Regions from separate parts of the Agrobacterium sp. fls2-241-TYG-188a genome, predicted to be linked through region 1. Evidence: predicted binding sites of a transcription regulator. Region 1 holds the regulator's gene; each other region holds the start of a gene.
What was found. Region 1 encodes LexA, which represses DNA repair genes until DNA is damaged. Its sites were predicted from a motif close to TGTTCNNNNTGTGTTCNG; they were not measured.

Region 1 (3,110 bases):
CATCGTGGTAACAAGCCGGGGAGTGCCGTTTCCAGCCTGCCGATCAGGTGCGCTGCTCATTACAGGCGATACGTTGCGGCGCACCGGCTCGATGGAAATCTGGTTTGGCGGGGAGGGAGCCCCCCGCTACAGCGCCAAAGCGGCGTTGGACGGCATCGAGCGACCATGGACCGCTCACCGCAGCTACCAGTGGCGCAGCAAAACCTATGACGCCACCTTGCCAGAGCATATCGCTGCATTGCTTTCAGCTGAGCGATGAAAGCTGTGAACGACACCTGCCGCTTACGAATTCCCTGACAGACGAAGATCAGCCAATATCTCTCCGACTGCTTTCGCCTCTTCCTCATGATCGCCGTCGCGCCATGTCTCCAGAAGCGCCGCCTCTTGCCACTCCTGCATTGCAGGCAGTGAGAGAAGACGGTCCTTGTACTCCGTGGACTCCGCAGAAAGCACTGTTCCGTACGTCTGAAAGCGGAAAGCGACCGGGCAGAAAAATGCATCCACGGCCGTGAACGTGCTACCCGCCAGGAATGGGCCACCAAAGGACTTCAGACCCTGCTGCCAGAGAGCGTCGATACGCGCGATGTCCTTTTGCAGCGATGCGCTCATGGAAGCTGGGCGAATGCGAAGGCCGACACTCATGGGATGCTCGTTGCGCAGCGCCTGGAAACCCGAGTGCATTTCCGCAGCAGCTGATCGAGACCAGGCGCGAGCGGCAGCATTGTCTGCCCACCCACCGCTATGTCGTTCAGCCAGATATTCTGCAATGGCGAGCGAATCCCATACGGTGAGATCACCGTCAACAAGGCAGGGAACTTTGGCAGTGGGCGAAAACGCTGAGAAGTCCTTCGCTGAATTGCCGAAAGGAAATAGGCTTTCTTTGAAACCGATGTCCAGCGTCCGCATCAACACCCATGGACGCAACGACCAGGAGGAGTAATTCTTGTTGGCTATATAAAGATCGTACATATCGCTGCCCTCCGTTACGAACTCCCGTGCTAGCTGAGACGAGCCATTTGATACAGACCGTTTCGAAGATAGGCCTCTTCAAAATATTTGATGTGTCATGCAGGAGGGAGCGCGACGCTGGACAGCATGATTGCCTGCCAGTCGACTGCTAGAATGGCTAAACCGGTAAGAGCAATGCCCAGCTTCAGGCTCGCAAGGTGACGAACTTCCAAGCGCAACCTGAAACTAGTGAGCCAGCTACATATAAGGACGCAAAAACCGGCGCTTCTGGTGTCCAAGACCTGTTGATATCGGACAGGAGTTCGATGTCCGCGTATCTTTTCTCTAGACAGGCACTGCAAAGGGCAGCGGCCAAGGCGACCGCTACCTCCACGCATAAGAAAAGTCACCGGTCAGTGATAGCGGCGAATAAGGCCGACGAGCTTGCCCTGAATTTTGACGCGGTCCGGTCCAAAAATCCGGGTCTCATAGGCAGGGTTCGCAGCCTCAAGCGCGATCGACGCGCCCTTGCGACGAAAGCGCTTCAATGTGGCTTCTTCATCATCCACCAATGCAACAATGATATCTCCCGGATTTGCCGTGCTGACATCGCGGATAATGACCGTGTCGCCATCAAAAATCCCGGCTTCGATCATCGAATCGCCTTTGACTTCAAGCGCGTAATGTTCGCCCGCACCAATCATGTCGATTGGCACAACGACGTCATGCGTGTTGTTCTGAATGGCCGAAATGGGAACACCCGCGGCGATGCGGCCCATGACAGGGACGCTGACCGAGTTCGAATCATTCGACGCGACCGGCAGGGGTGCTGGCTCAGCCGGTTTGGTTTTGCCAAGGCTACCTTCGATGACGCTCGGCGAGAAGCCACGTTGAGGCTTGCTGGCAGGCGTGTAGGACTCAGGCAGCTTGATGACTTCAAGCGCACGCGCCCGATTCGGTAGCCGACGAATAAAGCCTCGCTCTTCGAGCGCGGTGATCAGGCGGTGGATTCCTGATTTCGATGCCAGATCAAGTGCGTCCTTCATCTCATCGAAGGAAGGCGGCACGCCAGACTCTTTCATTCTCTCATGAATGAACAGTAGCAATTCCTGCTGTTTGCGCGTGAGCATGGAGTAACACCCTTAGAGATTCGAGGCGAAGATTCGCGAAACAAATACAGAACGAACACTATATGTTCCATATGTGTTCTGCAATCCCTTAAAAATCAGTGTGCTTGTGACAATTTACATCCATTATCTTGCCCGGCCATAAAACATGCGGCTTGCAACAGTGGAATGCCCATGCCGACGAAGCGGAAGGACCCCTCATGGCGCGTGAAATCGATCATATCGTAATGCCCGTTGCAGACCTCGGCCAAGCACGGGCGCGTCTCTTGGCGCTGGGCTTTACGGTTGCTGCAGATGCAAGGCACCCCTTCGGCACCAAAAATGCCTGTGTCTTTCTCAAAGAGGGGCAGTATCTCGAACCCCTGGCAATCGGAGACGCCGCGCAATATTCCAGGGCTTGCGCAGAAGGCAACGCCTTTGTTCGACGCGATGAAGTCTTTCGAAAGCGATACGGGCAGCAGGGGTTTTCCGCAGTCGCCGGAAAAACGCACGACGCAGATGCTGATCATCATAGCTTCGTTGAGGCTGGACTTTCCGGCGGCGACGCATTTTCGTTCAGTCGACCGGTAACATTGCCGGACGGAAGCCGATCTGAAGCGAGCTTTCGCCTGGCTTTTGCGGCGGAAAAGGATGACGGAAATCTGTTCCTTTTCACCTGTGAGCGTGTCAACGCTTTTTCCGCAAAACGGTCCTACCTCACAGCTCACAAAAATGGAGCGACTGGCCTGCGCGAAATAACCCTGCGCTCAGACCGACCGGACGCCTTTGCGCCATTGGTGGACGCAGCTTTTGGTGTGTCGGCAGCAGCCGACTCAACGGGAAACCTCAGCTTTCTTACGCCCGGCGCGGTCATCCGCATCGCGCATGCGCAGACGGTTGCAGAAGAGTTTGATGGGGCCGAGCAGGAGAGCATCACTGGCCTTTTCGGTGCCGCAGTCGTCTTTTCCGTCGCTGATCTCGCCGTGACAGAGTCGTTTCTTGCTGCTAATGGCGTGGAATACACGCGCAAAGGCTCTCGACTGCTGGTTCAGCGAG
Region 2 (3,110 bases), on a different contig from region 1:
CCAGGATCGATCTTCTCGGTCATGTCGCGAAACAGTTTCGTCAACCAGGCGACATCGCGGGCAGCCTTTGCCGTTCCTGCCCGCAGCGCCTGGGTCGTATTGTCGACCTTATGGACGATAAGATCGACGCGGCGAACACCCAGGCCCTTTTTCTGGAGTTGGTTGCAGAGTTCGACGACCAGACGACCGACATATTTGTCGATCGTTTCGGCAGCCCCGATCGGCTCCTGGAAGATGCGGCTGACTTCGATCAGGTCGGGCGTGCGGATAGGGTCAATGGGCTCTCCGATACGCCCGAAGATCTGGTCGAGGCGGCGAGCGATTTCCGGGCCGAAGCGCAGTGTCAGCGGTGCCCGCGGCGTCGCAGAAAGCTCACCGATGGTTCGAAAGCCAAGTATTCTTAGATCGCCCACCATCTTTTCAGGCAGACGCAACAGGGAAATCGGCAACCGCTCGACCGCTTTCACGGTTTCGCCGCGGGGTACGATCACCGTCTCTCTGGTGATGGCGCGTGCGCAGGCATGAGCGGCACCCCATGTATCGGCAATGGCGACACGGGCCGTCAGCCCCCTGCCCCGAAAGCGATTGGCAATCCCGCTCAACATCGCAAGCTCTCCGCCCCGGAGATGGTCGGCACCATCGGTGTCCATGACGATGCCATCAGGTGCATCGACTGCGACGATCGGGGAATACTGGCTCAATGCCCAGAAGGTAATGCGCTCCAGTGCATCGGCGTCCGCCTTCGGATCGGCATCGATCATCAGTAACCCTTGGAACAAGGCCTGTGCCTTTGCCGCCTGCATGCCGACACGCAGGCCTGCCTTCTTCGCGGCAGAATCTGTCGCCGATACCCAGCGCTTCGATCCGGATTTCGCGATCACGGCGATGGCCTGTTCAGCCGGAATGCCGGGATCGGCGCGACGAATGCGATCCGTCGACAGATCCGGAAGGTAGATCGATACGACCCTGGTCATCACACGCTCCAACAATAAACTCGGCACACTCGCCTGCGCGCGACCGCATCAATTCCAGCAACCATCTCGCCCGCCCGACGCCTGGCACGGGTAACTCCTGCGACGGAAGCACACTCACCCTCCACCGTGTGGTCGATGCCGTCGGCTGGCCGAAATCATTGGCTTCCGTCTGTCGTCGCCACCTACGAACAACGAGAGCCAGGCTTCCCTTCTTTTCCGCTGCCAGTTGGAGCCGCCGACTTGCCAGCATCGGCATTCGCACGACCTCGCCGACGACCGCGCCCAGCCCACCGAAGGAGAGCGCCTCTTCCATTGAGGCAAGCACGTCCTCTTCGCGATCGCTTTCCACGAAGATCACGCGGTTTGCGTCAAGACCTGCCTGCGCGAGCGCAGGAAAAAACAGATCTGGGCGCGTCAGGCACCAGACGATCTGGCCTTTGGTACGGGCGGCAACGCCTGCTACGAACAGGGCCGCGGCTGCCCCATCGACGGTTCCGGCGCCACCACCTGCAAATTCATGAAGAGCACCTCTGGCAAGACCGCCTCCTGGCAGCACCGCGTCGATTGCGCTCACCCCGAACGGCAGACATTCAGCTTGCTTGGCCACGACGCCTTCCAACGAGGCGATGCGATCACGCAAATCCGCTATGACATGCTCGCGCGCAGCAGCCATTGTTCACGCAATCCTTCCGGTTCGTGTCGTTTATGGGAACGGCTTCATGCCGTTTTCAATGTTGAAGTTCACGTTCTGTTCCTACACCCAACAGGAGTCAAGAGGCGCTAAATTAGGAATGCAGTCCTCTATTTTTAGCAACTCGAGAGATTCGCAAATTGAATCAGTGAGTAAGATTTGGAACGGTGTTTCGTACCACGCACAAAATAAATTTTAGGGTAGCCTGATCAATTCCTCAGCTTCGGCTGTCGATGTGTGCAAGCGGTCCTGATCGCAGGCATCATTTCAGGAACAATCCTACGCCGATCGCGCTTACCAATGCTGAAATTTAAAGGAAGGTAGCACCGAAGTGATCGAAGCCAGGGTACGCGTCATCGATCTCGAAACAGGAGGTAATGGCCCAAACGACGTTTGCGAGATCGGCTGGCAGGATGTCGTGATCGACGAGTGCGGAAAGTGGGAGGTTACTGACGAGCGCGGGGCGCTGTTCGTCAATCCTGGCCGTCCGATTTCACCCGACACGATGGCAATTCATCATATCCTGGATGCCCAAGTCGCGGATGCTCCGTTCTGGAAGGAAATAGCAACAACCGTTCTCCGTCCACCCGGCCGTATCGACGCCTTGGCAGCTCATCGAGCCGCTTTCGAGCAACGATATTGCACGCCACGATTTACAGGCGGGACGCCTTGGATCTGCACATGGAAGTGCGCGTTGCGTGTCTGGCCAGAGCTTCCGCGGTTTTCCAACCAGATGCTGCGTTATCAACGAATGCCCAACGGACTGGTGCATGAAATCGGCCTCCCCGCGCATCGGGCGATGCCTGACGCCTACGTTACGGCTCATCATCTCCGCGACATGTTGAACCAAGCATCACTTGAGGATTGCCTGGCATGGAGCAGCGAACCAGGCCTTTTGCCACGCGTACCTGCCGGACCAGATCGAGGAAAACCGTGGGATCGCATCAGCCTCGAAACCCTCAACGCGTATATCGCAGATCGGGATGTGGACGTGCGCTTCAGCGCGCTGAGGGAACTGGCCCGCCGGAATGAGGACAAACCATCTCAGGATGCGCAACCAGCGCAAGGGACGCTTGGATTCGAATGAGCAAGACGTATCCGGACACGCCCGATGGTCGATATTTCGTCGTGAAAGGCAGGCTGTGGCGTCGCAGCAATCCAGCGATCGATGAGCCCACCCGTACGGCACTGGTCAAGGATTTGATGGCTGCACGCCGGGCAGTTCGCGATGCATCGGCAGGCTCGCCAGAGATGAAAGAAGCCCGCAAGAAAGTGGATGCAGCAAAGGTTGCCCTTGGCGAACGCGGTCCCGTCTGGTGGGATGATGGCGCGCCGGACTTCAACCGGCACCTAGCCAAGAATACTCCATACGCAGCCTGGTTCGAACAGTTGGAAATGGACTGAGATGTCATGGCACAAAAAAATCTGACCCGCTGAGCGAAGGA
Region 3 (3,110 bases), on a different contig from region 1:
TTACATCGGCGCCTGCGGCAACGCGGGCGCCTTTCTTTTTCGCAGCCGTATTCGAAGTCATGCGAAATTTGCATATCTGCGCTGCAATGAAATCTATTTATTAGGCGGTCAAAAACGATATGTTTGTCTCATCGAAGCGATGCACCTCCTCCCGCAAAGCTTCGAATTCAGACGGTCCATCCTCCTCCCAGGGTCGTCTGTCGGAACAGCGACACTCCTCCTCCCAGTCGTTGTTCGGTTTTTTTCGGAAAGCCTGCCGCACCTCCTCCCGCGGCAGGCTTTTTCGTTTTGACGCTTTCGGTTCAAAGGCCGAGATCCAGCTGATGCAGGGGAAATGCTTGTTCGGTACTGAGTGAGGACAGCGTGACCCCAAGCAGGCGTACGGGACGCTTGAAGGGATAGACGGAGGACAGCAAGGCGTCGGCTATCTCGAGTACCAACTCGATGCTCGATAGTCCCTGGGGGACAGTCCTGCTGCGTGTCGCCTGTGTGAAGTCTGAATACTTGATCTTGACCGTGACCGTCTTGCCGGTGATGTCGTGTGCTTCGCAGTAACGCCAGATTTTCTCAGCAAGAGGACGTAATTCAGTTTGGGCAGCGTCCAGCGCATCAATATCCTGCGCGAACGTATCTTCCGCCCCTACCGATTTTCGGACCCTGTCAGCCTTGACCTGTCTCTCATCGATGCCGCGCGCGATACCGTAAAAATAAGGTCCGGACTTCCCAAAATGCTGCTGCAGGAACTGAAGGCTTTTCGATTTAAGGTCATGCCCGGTTTCTATTCCATGACGCTTCATCCGTTCGGCGGTCGCGGGGCCGACGCCGTGAAATTTCTTGACCGGCAGAGCCTCCACAAAAGCCGGGCCGTTCTTCGGTGTAATGACAGCCTGGCCATTGGGTTTGTTCAGATCGCTCGCCATCTTAGCCAGGAACTTATTGTAGGAAATCCCGGCCGACGCGTTGAGACCTGTGACAGACTTGATCCTGGCGCGAATTTCCGTCGCGATCTCAGTGGCGATCTCCATTCCCTTGAGGTTTTCGGTCACGTCCAGATAGGCTTCATCCAGCGATAGTGGTTCTATGAGGGGCGTGTATTCCGCGAATATGGCCCGGATTTGCTGCGAAACCTGACGGTAGACTTCAAAACGAGGAGGTACGAAGATGAGGTGCGGACACTTCCGCTTCGCCGTTACGGAGGGCATCGCGGAATGGACGCCGAAGGCTCTTGCCTCATAGCTTGCCGCTGCAACCACGCCTCTAGCGGCCGATCCGCCGACTGCAACAGGCTGGCCACGCAGTTGCGGATTGTCACGTTGTTCCACGGAAGCGTAAAACGCATCCATGTCAACGTGAATGATCTTTCGACTGGAGTGGGTGACCATGTCACTCATGGTTGGCAAACTGCGATACCGGCTGGAAACAAAAGAAGAACATAGCAGCATTCTGCAATATGTCCAACCAGCCTTCAGGTTAGCAGCGCACTATTTTAAGGTCAGTCACGCTGTCGAAGGAGCGCGCAGCCCGTCCATTACAAGGCGCACCAATCTGTCCGCGCGGTCACGCCAGTCGGGACCTTCCGGAATGGAATATATTCCAAAAAGCGCATTCAGTACGTCATCCGCTATGATGTCGGATTTTATCAGGCCGGTCTCGACAGCTGCCGTTATCAGACGGTTGAAAGTCTGGTGCAACAGGGTTGAACCCTCGGTAAAGAGTGTCGAGTTGGATGTGAACAATAGTTTCAGGCTGCTCGCCATGCCGCGTTTTGCAGCCATGTAGCTGACGAAACAATGCATCCACTCTTCGAGCGCCAGATCAGCCCGTTTTTTTGCCAGCAGCTCTGTTGCAGCCGTTGCGAGAATTTCCAGTTCGCGCCTGTAGACCATCTCGACAAGATGTTCGCGGGTGGGAAAATGCCGGTAGAGGGTGCCAATACCGACGCCTGCTCGGCGCGCTATGTCTTCAAGCGACGCGGTAGAGCCCTGTTCCGAAAATGCCAATGCCGCGATCTCGATCAACTTTTCCCGGTTTTTCCGGGCGTCGGCGCGTTTTGGCAACTCGGAAGGCGCTGAAAGGGATCGCTCCTTCGACACTTGAATATTACTCCATGCGAAAGGACTTGACGAATGAACGTAAGTCGCTAAGTTAAACGGAGGCGCCTCCGTTTATTTGGGCGCCAACCAATTCATAGTTCAGTTCTGGGGTTGCTGTCATGCACAAAGCACAAGTTCATCCCGGGAATGCCGGAAGACGTGGAACTAACCGAAGGTCAAACGGATTGGGCGTTTATCTGGCGTCGCAACGCAGGAGCTAAACATGATACGACCCATCACCACTATCCTGCATAACGACGTGGACGAGAACGAGTTCCCTTCGCGCCCAAGCGCAAATCAGAGCTCTCCCGAGGCCATGGTCCCGAAGAAGGCTTTCTCGACAGACGATTCTTCCACTATTTTGGGCTTTGCATCGCAGATAATGAACGAGGGTGGGCAGGTGGCTTTGTGCACACTTGTCGAAATCCGCGGTGGATCGTCACGTCCGCTTGGAGCCCACATGGCCGTTGCCGCCAATGGCCTCTACTGCGGCTATGTCTCTGGCGGTTGCACCGAAGCGGCTGTTGCTGCCGAGGCGCTGGAGGCAATCAACAGCGGTCATGACCGGTTCATGATGCTCGGTGAAGGATCGCCTTTCTTCGATATCGTCCTTCCTTGCGGCGGTGGCATCACGGTCGCCATCCATGTTCTTAAAGATGCCGCTCCGCTGCGTACAGTCCTCGAAATGGTCAAAGGTCGCAAGGCTGCCCGCCTTAGCTATAGCCCTAGCGGGCAACGTCTGTCGGTTGGAGAAACCCACCAGAAGGCGGGCTGGGGCGACGACGCCTTCGTCACCTGTTACCGCCCTGCCGTTCGCGTCGTTCTGTCCGGTCGCTCCCTCGAAGTCGAGATGGCGGCCAGTGTCGCGAGAGCTGCAGGGTACGAAGTTTTTCTACAGGATCAGGCTGGGCCCGACGGGTTCGACATCTCCCTGATCGATGACGACACTGCGGTCGCGCTTTTGCAGCATGATCTGGAGCTGGAAATGCCGGTTCTAGAAGCGGCGCTGTCAAAAAC
Region 4 (3,110 bases), on a different contig from region 1:
GTGAAAAACCGCTGCGGCGTAATCAGCGACAGGCTGTCCTTGGCACGCGTCATGCCGACATAAAGCAGGCGTCGCTCTTCTTCGAGTTCCTGCGTCGTTCCGGTGCCGAGGTCCGACGGTATGCAGCCATCGACGACGTTGAGCATGAAAACGGAGCGCCATTCCTGCCCCTTGGCCGAATGGATGGTCGACAGGATGAGGTAGTCTTCGTCGAGCAGCGGGACACCCGCCTGATCGCTGGTCGCATCCGGTGGATCAAGCGTCAGTTCAGTCAGGAAACGCTCTCGGGAAGGGTAGCCGCTGGCGATTTGCTCGAGTTGCAGAAGGTCGGCCTTGCGCGTGTCGGCATCTTCATGGATGCGATCAAGATGCGGTTCGTACCAAAGACGGGCCTGCGCGATATCCGATGGCCAGCCTTCATGGGTTTTTCGAAGGCCGCCCAACAGTTGAACGAAGGACGTCCAGTCCTCCCCCGTCTTAAGTGGCGGCGGAATTTCAGCAAGCGCCAAGAGCGGTTCGGGGTCGGATGCGATCGTGTCGAGAATGGTGCCAGCTTTCTTGGGACCAATGCCAGGCAGCATCTGCAGAAGACGGAAACCGGCCACCCGGTCACGGGGGTTCTGGGCGAAACGCAGGACTGCCAGCATGTCCTTCACATGGGCACTGTCGAGGAACTTCAGGCCGCCGAATTTGACGAAAGGAATGTTGCGGCGGGTGAGTTCTACTTCAAGCGTGCCGCTGTGGCTGGAAGTGCGAAACAGCACCGCCTGCTGCTTCAGCGTCATCCCGACCTCGCGGTTTGCCAGCACCTGCTCAACGATGAAATTCGCCTGTTCGGTTTCGTCCTTGACGGTCACGAGTTTCGGTCGCTCCAGCGACTCCCGTTCCGTCCACAGGTTCTTGGTGAAACGCTCGCGCGCAAGCTCGATCACGCCGTTGGCTGCTGCCAGAATGGGCTGGGTCGAACGGTAATTGCGATCGAGCGTGATGACGTCCGCTGCCGGACTGAACGATGCCGGGAAGTCGAGAATGTTGCGAACTGTTGCTGCCCGAAACGAATAGATTGATTGTGCATCATCACCTACGACGGTCAATCCCCGTCCGCCGGGCTTGAGCGCCATCAGGACAGACGCCTGCAGCTTGTTCGTGTCCTGATACTCATCCACCATCACATGGTCGAAACGACTGCCGATATCGTCGGCGAGTTCGGGATCGCTCACCATCTGCGCCCAGTAGAGCAGCAGATCATCGTAATCGAGCACGTTCTGCGCCTGCTTTGCCTCGACATAAGCTCCGAACAGTTCCTTCAACTGTTCCTCCCAAGAGGCGACCCATGGATAGTGCTGGCGAAGAATCTCGTTTAGCGGTGTCTCCGAGTTAACGGCGCGCGAGTAGATCGAGAGACAGGTGCCCTTGGTCGGGAAACGGCTTTCGGTTTTGGAAAATCCAAGCTCGTGGCGCACGAGGTTCATCAGGTCGGCGCTGTCTTCCCGGTCGTGGATTGTGAAGTCGAGATTGAGACCGATCTGCTCGGCATACATCCGCAGCAGTCTGGCACCGATCCCATGAAACGTACCCGACCACGCAAGCGCGTCAGTCAGGACGGCAGCATTGGCACCCAGAACATTGCGGCAGATACGCTCGACGCGGCGGGCCATTTCCGAGGCGGCCCTGCGCGAAAAGGTCATGAGCAGAATACGGCGCGGGTCGGCACCATTGACGATAAGGTGCGCCACACGATGCGCCAGTGTATTCGTCTTGCCGGAGCCCGCCCCAGCGATGATCAACAATGGCCCCGCTGCGTTGCCCTCAGCCAGCCCAACGCCATGCTCGACGGCCTTGCGCTGCTGCTCGTTCAGTTTTTCCAGATAGGCAACCGCCATCCCGTTTTCCTTGATGTGTGCCTACTTTGAATTCGGCATGGAAGAATCCTCTTAAATCGAGAGTGACGCTTCAAAATTGCCTTGCGAACAAAGTAAGAACTATCAGGTGGCAGAGATATTGAAAAGTCCTTCATTAGCATGACGCGATAGTCGTCAGTCTTACGGGTCGAAGCTTTCGTGTCAGCCTTCAGCGACGTTTGAAGACCACATCGCAAGTGCTCTTCACACCATGGGCATTGTAGCTGTTCGGGAGGCAGCGTACGTCTGTCATTGGCCAGCACAAATCACAGGAACTTTGAAGAGTCTCGCATGTTCGGCATGTGAAGTCTTTGGAGGAATACCTAATGATACGTCGTGTTACCGGCGCTGCGTCAATTTTCGCAGCACTTCTTGGCTGCAGTGCGTCTTACGCCCAGCAGGGCGATGGAACTGAAGTCCAGATCACTACAAACGTTTTCAAGCCCAATAAGGTCGCTGCGACGAGTGAGCGGATTGGTGAGTTGAAGGTGCCCGACGGCTTCTCCGTGAAGCCATTCGCCCAGGGCCTTGGCAATAGTCGCATTATCGAGGTCTCCGACAAGGGATTCATCTATGTCAGCCGTCGGGAAGAGGGCGATGTGCTGCTCCTCAAGGACGAGAATAACGATGGCAAGTCCGATGGCGCGCCTGTCCAGGTCGTGTCCCGCGCACAGGCGCATGGGCTGGCAATCAAGGATGACAAACTCTACCTTGTCACCGTGAAAGAGGTCTTCGTTGCCGACATCAATGCCGATGGAACGCTTAGCGAACTTGAGATGATCATCGGCGATCTGCCGGATTCCGGCCAGCATCCAAACCGTGTTCTTTCATTCGGCCCTGACGGAATGCTGTACATAAGCGTCGGCTCTACCTGCAATTCCTGCAACGAAAGCAATCCTGAAAACGCAACGATCATTCGCGCGACGCCGGATGGCAAGAGCAGAACGATTTTCGCGTCAGGCCTGCGCAACACGATTGGTTACGATTGGCAGCCGCAGACTGGCGAACTCTGGGGCCTGGATCATGGCATCGACCTGATGGGCGACGAGGTTCAGGCCGAGGAACTCAACAAGATCGAGCAGGGCAAGCAATATGGCTGGCCGCATGTCTATGGCGCGGGTGACATATATCCACAGTCCACGCCAGTTGGCGGTGTGACAAAAGAGCAATGGCGCGATCAGAGCCAGCCGATGGTGATCGGTTACACGG

Region 2: QRN85_RS20575 (ImuA family protein) is a predicted target of LexA. The motif match lies at 1,713-1,730, and genes of this name have one in related genera.
Region 3: dinB (DNA polymerase IV) is a predicted target of LexA. The motif match lies at 1,416-1,433, and genes of this name have one in related genera.
Region 4: QRN85_RS01110 (ATP-dependent helicase) is a predicted target of LexA. The motif match lies at 1,967-1,984, and genes of this name have one in related genera.

The regions. Positions count from the first base shown of each region.
Region 1 is NZ_JARVRD010000002.1:1,181,943-1,185,052, forward strand. It holds gene QRN85_RS12450 (ComEC/Rec2 family competence protein) at 1-259, shown strand, start outside; gene QRN85_RS12455 (glutathione S-transferase family protein) at 283-969, opposite strand; gene lexA (transcriptional repressor LexA) at 1,362-2,078, opposite strand; gene QRN85_RS12465 (VOC family protein) at 2,276-3,110, shown strand, end outside.
Region 2 is NZ_JARVRD010000008.1:18,304-21,413, reverse strand. It holds gene QRN85_RS20580 (Y-family DNA polymerase) at 1-974, opposite strand, end outside; gene QRN85_RS20575 (ImuA family protein) at 895-1,647, opposite strand; gene QRN85_RS20570 (exonuclease domain-containing protein) at 1,997-2,752, shown strand; gene QRN85_RS20565 (hypothetical protein) at 2,749-3,069, shown strand.
Region 3 is NZ_JARVRD010000011.1:116,230-119,339, reverse strand. It holds gene dinB (DNA polymerase IV) at 303-1,391, opposite strand; gene QRN85_RS24010 (TetR/AcrR family transcriptional regulator) at 1,497-2,093, opposite strand; gene QRN85_RS24005 (XdhC family protein) at 2,410-3,110, shown strand, end outside.
Region 4 is NZ_JARVRD010000001.1:257,520-260,629, forward strand. It holds gene QRN85_RS01110 (ATP-dependent helicase) at 1-1,883, opposite strand, end outside; gene QRN85_RS01115 (YbhB/YbcL family Raf kinase inhibitor-like protein) at 2,228-3,110, shown strand, end outside.